Regions from separate parts of the Paralcaligenes sp. KSB-10 genome, predicted to be linked through region 1. Evidence: predicted binding sites of a transcription regulator. Region 1 holds the regulator's gene; the other holds the start of a gene.
What was found. The regulator LexA, encoded in region 1, represses DNA repair genes until DNA is damaged. The targets are predictions, from matches to a motif close to ACTGTATNNNNATACAGT.
Positions count from the first base shown of each region.

Region 2: imuA (translesion DNA synthesis-associated protein ImuA) is a predicted target of LexA. The motif match lies at 4,816-4,833, and genes of this name have one in related genera.

Region 1 covers NZ_CP089848.1:239,058-247,361, reverse strand. The annotation lists gene LSG25_RS01110 (amino acid aminotransferase) at 1-608, shown strand, start outside; gene lexA (transcriptional repressor LexA) at 712-1,356, shown strand; gene LSG25_RS01100 (CaiB/BaiF CoA-transferase family protein) at 2,186-3,322, opposite strand; gene LSG25_RS01095 (acyl-CoA dehydrogenase family protein) at 3,335-4,498, opposite strand; gene LSG25_RS01090 (LysR family transcriptional regulator) at 4,600-5,505, shown strand; gene LSG25_RS01085 (AMP-binding protein) at 5,559-7,106, opposite strand; gene LSG25_RS01080 (tripartite tricarboxylate transporter substrate binding protein) at 7,348-8,304, shown strand, end outside.
Region 2 covers NZ_CP089848.1:405,654-413,957, forward strand. The annotation lists gene LSG25_RS01865 (error-prone DNA polymerase) at 1-2,578, opposite strand, end outside; gene LSG25_RS01870 (DNA polymerase Y family protein) at 2,600-4,123, opposite strand; gene imuA (translesion DNA synthesis-associated protein ImuA) at 4,053-4,784, opposite strand; gene mgtA (magnesium-translocating P-type ATPase) at 5,241-8,006, shown strand; gene ypfH (esterase) at 8,118-8,304, shown strand, end outside.

The DNA.
Region 1 (8,304 bases):
TCGCCAAAGTCGTCAAGGATAAACAGCTGGTTCCTTTCATGGACATTGCCTACCAGGGTTTCGGCGACGGCCTGGAAGAAGACGCGTCGGTGGTGCGCATGTTTGCCGAACAAGGCCTGAACATGCTCATCAGCTCCTCATTCTCCAAATCATTCTCGCTTTACGGCGAACGCGTCGGCGCCCTGACCATGGTGTCGGCCAGCAAGGAAGAATCAGGCCGGGTTCTAAGCCAGCTCAAGCGTGTAATTCGCACCAACTATTCCAACCCTCCCACCCACGGTGGTACCGTGGTTTCCATGGTGCTGAACTCGCCCGAACTCTTCAAGATCTGGGTTGGCGAGCTTGCCGGCATGCGCGAACGCATACGCGCCATGCGCACGCAACTGGTCGAAAAGCTGAAATCCCATGGGGTCAAGCAGAATTTCGATTTCGTGCTGTCGCAGCGCGGCATGTTTTCCTACTCGGGCCTGACTTCCGCACAAGTCGATCAGTTGCGCGACGAACATGGCGTTTACGCGGTCAGCAGCGGCCGCATCTGCGTGGCGGCCCTCAACAGCCGCAACATCGACTACGTGGCGCAAGCCGTCGCCGAAGTATTGGCAAAATAGCGGTCCATTTAGCGGTCCATTCGTTTTTCCGGCGGCAAACACTTGATTTTTTGTATTGTTTGCCGCAGAATCCAAGCTGTACATAAATACAGCTTATTTCGCAATGGCCGCCAAACTCACCGAGCGTCAACAACAAATCCTCGACCTCATCCGGGCCGAGATCACGCGCACCGGCTTCCCGCCCACCCGCGCCGAAATCGCGCGCGCGCTTGGCTTCAAGTCGGCCAACGCAGCCGAAGACCATCTCAAGGCGCTGGCTAAAAAAGGGGCTATCGAGCTCACCGCAGGCGCCTCGCGCGGTATCCGCCTCAGGGACGATGCAGCCGCCTCCGTTCAGTCGCCGTCCTCCATGCTTGCGCAATTATTGCTACCCATAGTCGGCCGCGTGGCCGCCGGCAGCCCTATTCTGGCTACCGAGCACATCGAGCGCGAAATCGGTGTAGAACCAGCTTTGTTCAGCCAGGCGCCCGACTACCTGCTGCGCGTACGCGGCTTGAGCATGCGCGATGCCGGCATACTCGACGGCGACCTCCTGGCTGTCAAAAAAACCCCTGAGGCGCGCAATGGCCAAATAGTGGTGGCCCGCCTGGGCGACGATGTCACTGTCAAGCGTCTGTCCAAATCCGGCAGCCGCATCGAACTCCTGCCCGAAAACCCCGATTTCAAACCTATCGTGGTGGGGCCTCAAGATGAGTTCTCCCTGGAAGGCATTGCCGTGGGGCTGATACGCACTACGCCGCTGAACTGAAGCCTCGTACTCAGGGCGGCAGCCGCAAGTCTTTTCCAGCGTATTTTCGGTTCGAGTGTTTACAGAACTGAACGTGTTTCAGTCGATTATTTTTGAGCCGTTCGTTCAGGTTTGAGCTTATTACTTTGTACTTTGGACGGTAGTTCTGTAAAGACGCCGCAGGGTGGGCGGTGCTGTGCAGTCCGGCACGTCCAGCGGTCGAGGTGCTACGCACCCCGACTGCCCGGGTCTGCCTCGTCCAGGCGGGCGTCGGGCCAACTCGCAGTGCCTCGCGCGCGAGGCACTGCTCAGACAGGGCCCGCCGAAAGCCCCCGCCTTCCCTTCGTCAGCACCCGGCGCTGGACTACCGCCGGACTGCACAGCACCGCCCACCCTGCGGCTTGCGTTGAGGTAATGCAGCGAGGTATACGTTGGGGAGCCCGTGTTTAGTCAATCGAGTCGTACATCGAGGTATACGTGACCACGTGATGGAGGCATGGGTGCGGGCACGTTAATTCCAGACATCCCGTAACGTAATTCCAGGCATGCCATTACGCGAGCCGTCTATTGGGGCTTGGGGTCAGGGCCGGCGTAAGGCGTGCGCCGGATGCTACCGTAGGGAAGGCGGGGGCTTTCGGCGGGCGCTGTCTGAGCCCAGCCTCGTGAGGCTGGGCGAGTTCGCCCGACGCCCGCCTGGACGAGGTAGATCCGGATCAAGCACGCCGTGCCGGCCCTGACCCCAAGCCCCGATAGACGGCGTCTTTAAATACCAAACCGTAAATACCAAACCGACCAAAACGTCAAACGCCACAAACACTCGAGTGCCCTAAACACCCGAATCAAAAATGCTCTAATGCTTCCCGTCTTTGCTATCGAGCCAATCCATGATTGCCCGACGCGACCCATCCAGTTCCGGCACCGACATACTCCTTTCAGGCAAGCCTGACGAAAAGCGCACGGGAAATCCGGCCATCATGCCACCGCCGTCCGGGGCGGCGCTCAGCAGGCCTCGGTCCAGCACGTGCGGGTCGGCAAATACTTCTTCACGATCGAGCACAGGCGCCCACGGAATATCCGAGCCATGAAAGACCTGCTTCCATTGCGCCAAGGTCTTGCTGACAAAAATACCTTTCAGAAGAGTGTGCAATTCACGCTTGCGCCGCATGCGCTCCGCTCGCGTATCGTAAACCTGCGAACCTATTTCGGGGAACTCCGCCCGCAATCGTTCCCTCAGGTTCACCCAGAATTTTTCTTCCAATATTCCAAGCGCCACATAACGCCCATCAGAGGTCGCAAACAAGTCATTGTCCGGCATAATATGAGCCATTCCATCGATATCATCGCTCGTGGCCCGCCTCAGGATATCGATACCGGGCGCGGTCCACGCCATCATTGCATCGTGAATCGACACGTCAAGATATTGTCCGCAACCCTCCTGGCGCGCCGTCATCAATGCCACAACCATGGCCAAAGCGGCATACATCGAAGCGCAATAATCAGACAGGCGCACGTGTGGACGGCCGATGAGATCATCCACCTGCGACGGCACGGCCCAATAGCCGGCCAGAGCGAGGAAATTCAGATCGTGGGCCGGGCGTTGCGCATAAGGGCCCGTTTGCCCAAAGCCTGAAATTGAACACATCACGAGGGCCGGGTTGGCCCCCCGCAACTCAGAATAGCTCAGCCCAAGCCTGTCCATCACTCCAGGCCTGAAGCCCTCAATCAAGGCATGGCTGTGCCGCACCAAACGCAACAGCGTGACGCGGTCGTCGGGATTCTTGAGGTCCAGTGCGATGGAAAGTTTGCCGCGGTTGTATTTGGCGAAGGTGTCCGCTCCCAACGCACGGGCCGGATCGCCTCCGGCACGCCGCTCGACCTTGATGACTGTTGCGCCAAGCTGGCCCAACAGCATTGCCGTATGGGGGCCGGGATGCAATTGACCAAGGTCGAGCACCACAGTGTCGGACAGGCAGGTCATTTCGGGCATGGATGCGCGGGCTCAGGCGAGAATAGCTTTGGCTATGGTATTGCGCTGAATCTCGCTGGTGCCTGTCACGATCCGGTAAAGCCTCAAGCGGCGGAAGATGAACTCCACAGGATGATTCTTCGTAACGCCTACATTGCCATGAATCTGCATCGCCTTGTCGGCAATCTCGAAACATTTTTCAGAGACAAACAATTTGCACATTGACGCTTCGCTGCGGACGTCGCCGCCCTCGTCCGCCTTGTGCGCGGCGGCCATCACCATACTCTCGCAGGCGTAAAGGCCCGTCGCCATGTCCGCCAGCATGTGCTGGATCGCCTGGAAACGGCTTATCGGGCCGCCGAACTGTTGGCGATGGTGTGCGTAGTCGATAGACATTCGATAGGCCTGGCGCGCCAGGCCTATCATGGTCGGGCAATGCAGCAATCGATTCACACTGACCCTATCCATCGCAATCCTGAAGCCGCCCCCCTCCTCTCCAATCAAGTTGGCGCAGGGAACACGGACTTGCTCCAGTTCAATATCGGCATCGACGTGCTGCCCGGTCATGGGCAGATAATCGTATGTCAATTTGACCCCGGGGCGATCGAAGTCGACCAGAATGGCCGAAATGCCGTCACGGCCCTTATCCGGATCGGTAACGCACATGGTTACCGCAAAGTCCGCGAACGCGGAAGCGCTGATGTAATGCTTGCGGCCTGTGATGACGTAATCATCCCCCTCTCTCACCGCTCGCGTTCTGATGCTGGCGGCATCGGACCCCGACGCCGGCTCCGTCATGGCAAAGCATGAACCCTTCTCGCCGCGCACTACAGGCAGCATATAGTTTTCAAGCTGGTACGGACTGGCGTACCTGATCAAGTTCCCAATGCGCGACGGGCCGCCCCAATCACCCAGGACGTGCGGAAACAGAATTGCGCCAGAAGCGGCCACATCGTCTTTCAGGACGCACAGCTCGGCCACATTCATGCCTTTTCCACCGAGATCCGGCGGCAGTTGAAGCCCATAAAACCCAAGTTCCCGCGAACGCTTCCATATCGCACGCACGGCATCTTTCGAAAATTTGTCCTCATAGGTAAAGCCGGAGGCTTTTTCGTAGGGAATCAATTCCTCGTCAAGATACGACTTCAACTTTTCCCGAGTCTGGGCAAATTCCGCGCCAGGTAGTGTGCTGCTCATTGAACCCACCTCAATCAAATGGTTTATACAACTCATATTGACAGCATCGGCACAGATAGCGGATTATCCATTTAACGATCTCAATAACCTGCGGGAATGACATGCGCCTCGAAGACCTGAACTACTTCCTTGCCGTGGCTGAAGCCGGGCATGTCGGCCGCGCATCGGAACGGCTTGGCCAGAGTCAGCCGGCCCTGACCAAAGGAGTACAGCGCCTGGAAAAAGAACTGCAGTTGCAGTTGTTCGAACGCACCCCGAAAGGCATGGTGCTCACCACAGTAGGACAAGCTTTCTTCCAGCGCGCCCGCGGCGTCCAGTTCGGACTGAGCGAGGCCATCAAGGAAGCCAATGACCTGCATCTGGGCAAGCTGGGACTGCTGCGGGTAGGCGTTCCTCCCAACTACACCAGCTATTTCGGCGATGCCTGCGCCATACTTCTGCAGCAACGGCCAGCGGCCCGCGTACACGTCACGATAGGCTTGAATGACAAGTTGTTCGCGGCGCTGCGCCTGGGCGATCTCGATTTAAGTATCAGCGCGATCCTGAATCAACCCCAAACGGAACTGGAACAGCATGCCTTGTTCACCGACAATCTGCATGTTGTTGCGCGTGAGGGGCACCCGCTTTTCTTTTCACGCAATCTGCGCTTTTCCGATCTGGCCAAAGAATCATGGATCCTGCCCGGACAAAGCGTAGTGGCCAGGCGTTCCATCGACGCGCGTTTTGAGGAACACGGGCTGCCTGCGCCCAATGTGGCAGTCGAGTCGAGCTCATCCAGCATTTTTCTCATTGGCATGGTGCGAGCCACTGACTTATTGACGGTCTCCAGCGCATCAGCCATGAAGCAGGCCGGCAGCCATGGCCTGAGGGCATTTCCCTTGCGGGAAGCGGTATGGCCGCGCACTGTGGGAATCACCACCCGGCGCGGCGCTTATTTGTCCCCGCTGGCCCTGCGTTTCATGGAACTGCTCAAACAGCACCCGCATCCGGGCATGGCCGCGCAATAAAGAAGTGTCCGATGGCCCGGCCACTGATTCCATCGATGAAAGGCCGCAAAGGCCTAGGCAACGTTGCGTTGATGCCCAAGCCAGTGCGGATCCTTCAATTCCTTGCGCGAAAGCTTGCCGTTGGCATTCTTGGGCAGCCCGGCAACAAAATCGATCGAACGCGGCTTCTTGAAATCCGCCAGCCGGGATTTGCAATAGGCAATGAGTTCGGCCTCGCTGGCATGCATTCCCGGCTTGAGCGCTATGACCGCCTTGACGGATTCTCCCCACATATTATCGGGCACGCCAAAAACGCAGGCCTCATAGACAGCGGGGTGCTGGTACAGGGCCTGCTCGACCTCACTGGGATAGACGTTGAAGCCGCCGGAAATGATCATGTCTTTCCTGCGGTCGACAATATAGAGAAAGCCTTCCTCATCCATGCGCGCCAGGTCTCCGGTATGCAGCCAACCCTCTTTCAATGCCTGAGCGCTCAACTCCGGTTCCTGCCAGTAGCCGGCGAATACGTCCGGGCCTCGAACGGTGATCTCGCCTATTTCGCCCGCCGGAACCTGCTGCCCCTGTTCATCGACAAGCCGCAATTCGGTTTCGCCAAAGGCACGGCCGCAAGACATCAGCAGTTCCGGGTATTGATCGATGCCCCGCGCGTGATCGTCGGAACTGAGCATGACCATGCCGCCCGTCGTTTCCCCGGCACCGTATCCCTGGCTCAGTATCGGCCCCAGGCCTTCCCAGGCCTCACGGATGCGCGCCGGCGCCATCGGCGCCCCGCCATAAGAAATCTGCCGCAGGGAGCCGAGATCGTAACGGTGGAAGGCGGGGTGGCTAACCAGCATGTTGAGCATGGTGGGAACCATGAAGCTGAAGCGGGCATGATGTTTTTCCACGGAAGCCATGAATGACTCAGGATCGAAATGATCATGCAGCAGGATGGCACCTCCCTGGAACAGGAACGGCTGCATGAACATGCCGCTTGCATGGGTGATCGGCCCCGCAAGCGCCAGCACTTCGCCCGGATTGGCTCGCATCCGGCCCATCACTACTTTGCGCAGAGAGGCCATGCGATTTCCCACGGTCTGCATTGCAGCTTTCAACTTTCCGGTAGAACCCGAGGTGAAATGAAGCACGGCAAGATCGCTTTCGCTCATTTGCGCGTCCGGATTCGAATCGGTCGCCGCGGCCAGGAGATCCTCGTAGCGCCGCCCGTGAAGACCGCCGATCGTAATCATGGTTTCGACCGAATGGAGATCCCCCGCCACCGATACGAGGCTTTCAAAATGAGCTTCATCCACCAAAAGGATGCGGGCCCCGGCATTATTCACCGTGTCGACGATCTCTTGAGGCGACAATCTGGCATTCAATGCGACCTTGACCAGGCCGGCCTTATACAAAGCGCACTCCAGTTCAATGATTTCCGGCCGGTTCCAGGCCTGTATAGCCACGCGATCGCCTTTGGCCAAACCCAATCCCAGCAAGGCATTGGCCAAGCGGTTCGACCTTGCGTCAAGCTGGCCGTAAGTGATCGAGGTGTCTTTGAAAATGATTGCCGTCCGGTCGCGCCAATATCGCGCGTTACGACTGCAGAAACGTCCCTGGTTCATGAAGGCTGATCTCGTATGATTGATGTAGGCCTATAGTGGCTCCATGTTGCAAGGGACGGGATAACTTGACCACGATTTCCGATGACGGGCTGTTATCGACCGGGATCAATACCGCCTCATGCTTTATGGTTATCGGGTAATGCAAGTGCGGAATCGGACTGGGCGCCACGGCACGGTACAACTAGAGTCAAGGCTGTTGTGTATCAACAGACCACACACGACTTGAAAACAGGAGACATCAATGAAAACTGGATCGCGCGCCTTACTCCATGCCTTGGCGGGACTGCTGATAGGCACAGCGGCAACGCTGCCCTCGCTTGCCGCAGGTGCCGAATATCCTTCCAGGCCAATCCAGCTTATCGTGCCCTTCAGTGCGGGAGGGCAGTTCGATTTTCTGGCTCGCCTGGTCGCGAAGGCGATGAGCAAAGATTTGAAAGAAAACATCATCGTGGAGAACGTGAGCGGCGGAGGCGGCAATATAGGCGGTGCGAAAGCGGCCGCGGCCGCACCCGACGGCTACACACTGCTGGAATACGGCGGCAACTTCGCCATTGCCAAATATCTGTCACCCAAGCTGGCCTATGACCCCATCGGTGATTTTCAGCCCGTGGCGGCCATCAGCATCGCCCCGCATGTGATCCTGGCCAGCAATACCTTTCCGGCAAAAACCTTCAAGGATATGGTGGCGTACGGCAAAGCGCATCCGCAGGCGCTCAGCTACGGAAGTCCGGGAGTCGGTACATCCATGCAGCTGACATTCGAAGAAATCAAAGAACACTTCGGGTTCGAGGCGGTACACATACCCTACCGGGGAGGCAGCAACACGTTGAATGATCTGGCGGGCGGACAAGTAGGGCTGGCCATTGTCGCCGTGGCCCCCGCCCTTCCGTTTATCCAGGCTGGAAAGATACGCGCCCTTGCCGTTACCGGCAAGCAACGCGCGCCCTCGCTGCCTCAAGTACCCACGGTGGCGGAACTGGGATACACGGGGTTCGACAGCGGCAGCTGGGCAGGCATTGCCGTACCGAAAGGGACGCCCGACGCCATCGTAAACCGCCTGAACAAGGCCGTTCAATCAGCCTTGGACGATCCACAAATACAGCAGCAGTTGCATGCTTTGTCTTTTACCCTGTTGCCGGGACCGCCTAAACAACTGCGGGATCTGATTCATCAAGAAGCGGCGAGGTACAAGCCCATC
Region 2 (8,304 bases), 170 kb from region 1:
GCCGGCTCAGGGCGGCGCGCAGGGCGAGGTCGTGGGTGTCGGTAAACGCCCGCTGCCGGCGCGCGGACTCGATGCGCAAGCCGGCTTCTTTAGATAGGCCACGGATCAGATTGAAGCCCAGCCGTACCTGGGGGCGTACCGTATCGCCGCCGACTGGTGGGGGTAGGGCCGGAAATTCGAATGCGGCTTCCCACAAACTGGTGGCTATGTCCACGGGCAGGACTGCGACCTGATGATTGCGGGCATCCTGAACGAGTTGTCGCGAGGAATAAAAACCCATGGGCTGGGAGTTCAGCAGCGCCACCAGAAAGGCCTCGGGTTCGTGGCGTTTGAGCCAGGCGCTTATATAGGCCAGGATCGCAAAGCTGGCGGCATGGCTTTCCGGGAAACCGTATTCGCCAAAGCCTTCCAGCTGTTTGAATAGGCGTTCGGCAAAATCTTCCGCATAACCGTGCTTGCGCATGCCGTCGAGGAATTTTGTGCGAAATTTATCGACGCCGCCCTTGCGCTGCCAGGCCGCCATGGAACGGCGCAGCTCATCGGCTTCATCGTCGCTGAAACCGGCTCCCGTCTTGGCGATCTGCATGGCCTGCTCCTGGAATATGGGTACGCCCAGGGTGCGGGAAAGGATGTGCTCGAGGCCAGGAGGGCAGTCGTGTTTTTCGATTTTTTGCCGCCGGCGCAGATAAGGATGAACCATGCCGCCCTGTATGGGCCCCGGCCGCACAATGGCGACCTGCACGACCAGGTCGTAGAATTTTTCGGGCTTAAGGCGTGGAAGCATGCTCATTTGGGCGCGCGATTCGATCTGGAATACACCGATGGTGTCGGCGCGGCACATCATCTCGTAGGTGGGTTTGTCGGCACCCGGTATGGTCTGCATGGTCAGTGCCTGGGCGCGACACCAGCCGGTCAAGGCCAGGGCGCGTTTCAGGGCGGACAGCATGCCCAATGCCAGCACGTCGATTTTCAGCAGGTGCATGGCGTCGAGATCGTCTTTGTCCCATTGCACGACGCTGCGCTCGGGCATGGCCGCATTTTCAATGGGCACCAGACGCGTCAGCTTGCTGCGCGCAATCACGAAGCCGCCCGGGTGTTGCGATAAGTGGCGAGGAAAGCCCATGAGATCCTGCGCTAGTCCGGCCCACGACTTTGCAATGCGCGAGCCGGGGTCCAGGCCTTGCTCGGCGATTTTTCCAAGCAGCGCCTGTTTGCTGTCCCAGTGGTGAAAGGAATGCGCCACCCGGGCGACAAGATCCAGGTCCAGCCCCAGCGCCTTGCCCGTATCGCGCAAGACGCTGCGGGTTCGGTAGGTGGTGACCACGGCTGTGAGGGCCGCTCGCTGGCGCCCGTATTTGCGGTAAATGTATTGAATGATTTCTTCGCGGCGCCGGTGCTCGAAATCGACATCGATGTCGGGCGGTTCGTTGCGCGTGCGGCTGATGAAGCGGGCAAAAAGTGAATTGCCGTTTTCGGGATTGACCTCGGTGATTCCCAGGCAATAGCATACGGCCGAATTGGCCGCCGAACCGCGGCCTTGGCAGAGTATGCCCTGTTGCTGGGCATGGAGCACGATATCGTATACGGTTAAAAAATAAGGCTCGTAGTCCAATTCCGAGATAAGCCCCAATTCCTCTTCCAACTGAGCTTTGACGGCGTCGCTTGGCCCTTGGGGGTAGCGTCTTTGTGCGCCGGCATAGGTTTCCTGGCGCAGATAGGTTTTGACGGTATGCCCTTCAGGAACGATTTCGATGGGGTATTCGTATTTGATATCGTCCAGGGAAAAAGTGCACCGGCGGCTAATTTCAAGAGTTTCCAACAATGCGCTTTCCGGATATAGCGCCGCCAGGCGCCGGATGCTGCGCATATGGTGCTCGGCATTGGCTTGCAGTGCATAGCCGCATTCCTGGATGGGGCGCTTCAGGCGTATGGCTGCCAAAGTGTCGTGCAAAGGTTGGAGCGATCGGGCGTGCATCTCGACGCCGCCGGTGGCGACCAGCGGAATACCGAGCCTGGAGGTCAGCGTTTGCAGTTTTGTCGTGGGCCGAATGTCTTTGTTTTGATAGTGCCGGCCAAGCCCGAGCCAGATCCGGCCCTTGAAAGCCTTAAGCAGGGATTCGAGCTGAGGCAGCCAGGTTTCAGTCTGATCTGGATTGCCAGGTTTGAAAAGAATGAGGCAGTCGGGCAGGTTTTCAAGATGTTCCCAGCCGGCTTGGGGCTTGAGAAAGTCGTCCAGGCTCAAACGATATTGACCCTTGACGCTGCCTGCGCGAGCCAGCGTGATGAGCTCGGACAAATTGCCGTAGCCGTTGCGGTTGCATGCCAGCACGATGATCTCGGCCGGGCATTGTTCGGGAACGAAGCGGCTGCCGATAATCAGTTTGAGGTTTTGCCGCTTGGCTTCGCCGTGCGCCCGCACAACGCCGGCCAGCGAACATTCGTCGGCCAGGGCCAGTGCCTGATAGTGGAGTTTTGCTGCGTGTTCCACGAGTTGTTCCGGATGCGAGGCGCCTTTCAGGAAAGTGAAATTCGAAAGACAATCCAGTTCGGCGTATGGAGGGATCAGGTTTTTTTGCATACAGGCCAGGCCCTGGGAAAATCAGGCAAAAAAGCCTTGCAAAAACCAGCCGGGTGAGCGGCGATCCTGGTAGATCCAGTAGCGGGCGGCGCCGGCATCCTGGGCAATGAAATAGTCGCGTAACTCCTGGCCGGGTTCGTCCCACCAGCCGGTTTCGATGCGTTCAGGGCCCTGGACCAGGCGCAGGCTTGCCCCCTTGTAAACGGGATGATTGTTGCGGGTTTCCAGCGCGAGCGGTTCAGGCAATAGCCAGAATGGCCTGGCACAGTCGGGGAGTTGCGGCGGCATGCCGCTTGATAATGTGCCGGCTTTGCCGGAAAGCGCGTGTTCGGCCCGGTTTGCTGGTGCGTGGGATGATGGCCCGGGGACGGATTCCCAGCGATTGGCCCGCTCAGGCCGATAATCGGCCAGGGGATGGGCGTGCAGAACATTTTCCGCGCCCAGGCGTGCGCGCAATATATCGAACAAACGGCGTTCCTGGCTGGGCCATTGGGCGGGTTCGATAAACAGGCTCTGGCTCAGGCCTTGCCTGGCCTCGATGGCGGCAACCTCCAGTTCGATGGCGATGACCGGGGCGGGCAGGCTGAGGGACCGCAACTGTTCGCCCAGGACGATTTCAAAATGGCCAGGCTGCCACGCCGGTTCCGACAGTTTGAGATTCACAAGGGTGGGTGGCCGCGCATGGCGGCCTTTTTCATGATGCAGGCCGAAACAAAGCGTTGTGACGGTGCCATGTTTGGCTTGCAGCCAGCCGCAAAGCTGTTCGATGAGCCGGGTAGCCGCGTGAAACACTGCCGGGGTGTATTCGATGCGCTCGAGCAGGTCGTGGCGTTGTGAAAAACGATCGGGCGCTTCGAACCAGTTGAAGTAGTCGTCGACTGCACCGTAGGCGGCGTCCAGCGTCTGGACCAGGGCCGGTTCGCTGCGTTGTTGCAGGCCTTTGCGCGGCAACTGGCGCAATTGCCCGAGCGTTTGGCAGCCTATGCCTTGCAGCCATTCGGCATAGGTTTGCGTTGCCGGCAATAAACCGGCGGGCAGCGGGTCGAGCAGACGTTGCAGCGAGACATGCCGCAGCACACGTCGACGCCTGGAATGGGTTTGCCGGGCCAGCAGGCAGGCGCCGCGTGCAGTGGGCGCCATGCCCAGGCAGGCGTGGGTTTCCAATGCATGCAGGGTACTGGCCAGCCGCCGCCACAAAGCGCGCGGCCCGTTGAACAGCCGCAGGCTGGCGCTGACATCGAGCACCAGGGTGTGGGGGTCGAAAAATGCCAGGCAGGGGGTGTATTGCAATAAGCTCAGTGCAATCTGCTGCAAATAATGCTGTTCCGCCCGAGGGTCGTCGTTGCGCAAGACAATGCGCGGTGCCAACCCCAGCACGCTGCTGCGGCGCATGCCAACTCGCACCCCCAGCGCTTGTGCGGCTGAAGTGCAGGCCCAGACCTTTTCCTGGCGCAAGACCGCGGCCAGTGGCGTATTAATTGGCCAATGGGGAAAAAGCGCGTCGAGGCTGTGCGTGGGCAGGTAGATACTGATCCAGAGGTGCATGAGACGCGGGAACGGCTATTTGGGAATGCGTGGGGTAAAGAGGGATGAGGACGGGAATTGGACAGAGAGGCCCGCGACGCTTGAGTATGGAGACGACAAGACCTTGGCGGCTGGGTGCGAGGCCCAGGCGCAAGGGCGAAGCGCTGGCCTGCAGCGCAGCGACGGGCGGGCGGAACATAAGGAACAGGGCGTCGCTTTGCTGGGCAAGCAGTTGCAGGCGGCGCAGTGCCTGGGGACGGATATGGGTCGTCCAGCACAACAAGGCGGAGCAAGCCTGGTATTTGAGTATTTGCTCGGCTGACCACAAGCAGTCGGGCATGCTGCTGGCTTTGACCCATACCGGGCGATGCCCGCCGAGTTGCCAATTGAACCAACAGTGAAAATAAGGCATGTAGGGGGGGCTTACCAAGACTATGCAGCGCTCGCGGTCGAGGAGTTCAAGCGCAGGGCGCAACAGCTGCATTTCACCGATGCCGGGTCGCGCTGGCATGAGCTCGATTAATGTGCCGGTGGGCCAACCCTGGTTGGGGAGTTCGCGATCGAGACTATCAAACCCGGTAGGCACCGTTGTTTGACGGGCCTGGGCCAGTTGGGACCCACGCCATAGTGCCGGGTGGATGCGTTCGGGATGCGCCAGGGCGGGAGATCGGATAGTGTTCATGTTGGTGCGCTGCGGATTATTTCGTAATTTTACTGTATAAATATACAGTATCAATGATAGCCACAACGAGGCCGCAGCGCCACAGGTTTCTGCTTTTTCTCGCAAAGCCTTGTTATTCATCGAAGCCGGAGGTATAGTGCGCGAGTCTTTTTTACAGGAGCTCCCTCGTGGATAGTGATTCGAGTAGTAGTCGATCTTGCATCGGCAGCTAACGACGAGGTTTTCATAAGCTCTTCCGCCGCTGCCTTTGTTACAGGCGAATAGCGGCATCGATGGGCCATTCGGCCCCGTTGATTTCTTCTTTTCCCTTCTTGTTTGCCGCGATGCGTTCGTGGACGATGTCTTGCCGTGCCTGGTTTTCAAGGCCTGCAATGCGTGTTTATCGTCCTGAACGATTGCGGAGTTGTTGAATCTGGAATTCCGGCAAGCATTCGTCTTGGCCGGTAGGGAAGAACCATGCATTTCAATTCCATTAAATTGCGCCTCCTGGCGTTTGTAAACAAGGGCCTGCCGGCCCGTCAGTTCCGTCGTCGGGCTTTTCTGGACCTGTTGCGCGGCTCCGCCGTCGGCCAGAAGGTATCCGACCGCTTGTCCGGCTATCTGCTTGAAGTATCGCAAGCCGTGCCCGATGCCGTGCTGCGGGACCTGGCCTCGCATAACGACGGATTGAGCGAGGCTGAGGCCGATGCCAAACGCGAAGCCATCGGCCCCAACGAAATTGCCCATGAGAAACCCATGCCATGGTGGGTGCATTTATGGCTGTGCTATCGCAACCCGTTCAATCTGCTCTTGACGGTTCTGGCCTTGATTTCCTATCTGACCGAGGATTTGAAAGCGGCAACAGTCATAGGCACCATGGTGGTCGTCTCGACTCTGCTGCGTTTTGTGCAGGAAAAGCGCTCCAACGGGGCGGCCGAGAAACTCAAGCAGATGGTCAGCAATACCGCTACGGTGCTGCGCCGCGATCCGGCTCAAACCGCGGCTTTCGAGGCCGAACAGTTCTTTGGAATACGCCTGCATCCGCGCAACCCGCGCAAGGCCGAAGTGCCTATCAGCTTGCTGGTCCCGGGCGATATCATTTTGCTTTCGGCCGGCGATATGGTGCCTGCCGATTTGCGTGTGCTTGGTGCCAAGGACTTGTTTATCAGCCAGGCGGCCCTGACTGGCGAATCCTTGCCGGTCGAGAAATTTGCCCAGCAAAGCGATGCGTCGGTGACGAATCCGCTCGAGCTGGAAAATTTATGCTTCATGGGCAGCAACGTCATAAGCGGCTCGGCCATAGCCGTAGTCGTGGGGACTGCCAATCAAACCTACTTCGGCGCATTGGCCGAACGGGTGACTGCGGCCGACCAGACTCCTACGCAGTTTCAAGCCGGAGTGAACAAAGTCAGCTGGCTGCTGATCCGTTTCATGTCGATCATGGCCCCGCTGGTTTTGCTTCTGAACGGATTCACCAAGGGAGACTGGGTCGAGGCGGCGCTCTTCGCCTTGTCGATTGCCGTAGGATTGACGCCGGAAATGCTGCCGATGATCGTCACGTCCACGCTGGCTAAAGGCGCCGTGGCTTTGTCGCGCAAAAAGGTGATTGTGAAGCGTCTGGAAGCGATCCAGAACTTCGGCGCCATGGACATACTGTGCACGGATAAAACCGGCACGCTGACCCAGGACCGGATCGTGCTGGAGCGCCATACCGATATCTTTGGCCACGCCGACGATCATGTGCTGGAGATGGCGTACTTGAACAGCTACTATCAAACCGGGCTTAAAAACCTGTTGGATGTGGCTGTGCTGGAGCATGCCGAATTGCGCCAGGAGCTGAATCTGGCCCACAATTTCCGCAAGGTCGATGAAATCCCGTTCGACTTCGTCCGGCGCCGCATGTCGGTAGTGGTCAGCGAGCGAGAAGACCACCATGAGCTTATCTGCAAAGGAGCTCTGGAAGAAGTGCTTGCAGCCTGCACACGGGTTCGCAATGGAAGTGAGACAGAGCCGCTGAGCCTGGAGTGGCTGGAAAACATACGCCAGATCACGACGCGGCTGAACCAGGAAGGGCTGCGTGTGGTGGCCGTGGCCGGCAAAGACTTGCCGCCGACACGCGCGGCTTATGGCGTGGCCGATGAAGCCGACCTGACCCTGATCGGCTATATGGCTTTTCTGGACCCTCCCAAAGAAACTACGCGGCCGGCCTTGCAGGCTCTGAAAGCCAGCGGCATCGAGGTCAAAGTCCTGACCGGCGACAATGAGCTGGTTACGCTCAAGGTGTGTAAAGAGGTGGATCTGGATATCAAAGGCGTGCTGCTGGGCGGCGCGATTGACGACCTGAGCGACGCCCAATTGATGCAGGCCGCGGCAAAAACAACGGTGTTTGCCAAGCTTTCTCCGGCGCAAAAAGAACGGATTGTGCGAGTCTTGCGCAGCCAGGGCCATGTAGTGGGATTCATGGGCGATGGCATCAATGACGCAACGGCATTGCGTGCGGCAGATATCGGTATTTCGGTGGATTCGGCCGTGGATATTGCCAAAGAGGCGGCCGATATTATTCTGCTTGAAAAGAGCCTGATGGTGCTTGAGCAGGGCGTGATCGAAGGCCGCAAGACCTTTGCCAATATGTTGAAATACATCAAAATGACGGCGAGCTCGAATTTTGGCAATGTGTTTTCGGTGTTGGTGGCCAGCGCATTCATTCCATTTCTGCCCATGTTGCCGATTCATTTGCTGGTGCAAAACTTGCTGTACGATATTTCGCAGATCGTTATTCCCTTCGATAATGTCGATGACGAACTCTTGTCCAAGCCCCAGAAATGGAATCCCGAGAGCCTGGGCCGTTTCATGGTGTTTTTTGGCCCCATCAGCTCAATATTCGACATTGCAACGTTTGTCCTGATGTGGTTCGTTTTTGCGGCAAACTCGCCCGAGCATCAGACCTTGTTCCAGTCCGGCTGGTTTGTCGAAGGCTTGCTGTCGCAGACCCTGGTGGTGCACATGATACGCACGCGCAAGCTTCCGTTTTTCCAGAGCAGGGCATCATGGCCACTGCTGCTGATGACCGCCCTGATCGTCGCCGCGGGGGTCTACCTGCCCATGGGGCCATTGGCCGACTATTTCAAACTGCAGGCGCTCCCCTTGAGCTATTTTCCCTGGATGCTGGCTATTTTGCTGGGCTATGTGTGTCTGATACAGTTGATGAAGGGGCTTTACGATCGCCGCTATGGCTGGCAATAATAGGGTCAGTGCACCGCAGGCAGGTTGCCGGCGGCGTTTTTACCTGCTTGATGATGGCTGGCCTGGGATGTGTGCCATCAGGCCGAAATATGTATTTCCAATGCGATAACCATGTCTATATTGAAATCAGATACCCCGGATCCGCTGGTTTTTTCGCCCGATCAAGGCAAGCCGCAGCAGCTGTTCGTGCTTCTGCATGGAGAATCGGCCAGTCCTGAGCAATTGCTGCCTTTGGCGCAAGCGATCAAGCAGGCCTTCCCCAATGCTCTGGTCGTGATCCCTTATGGCATCGAAGCTA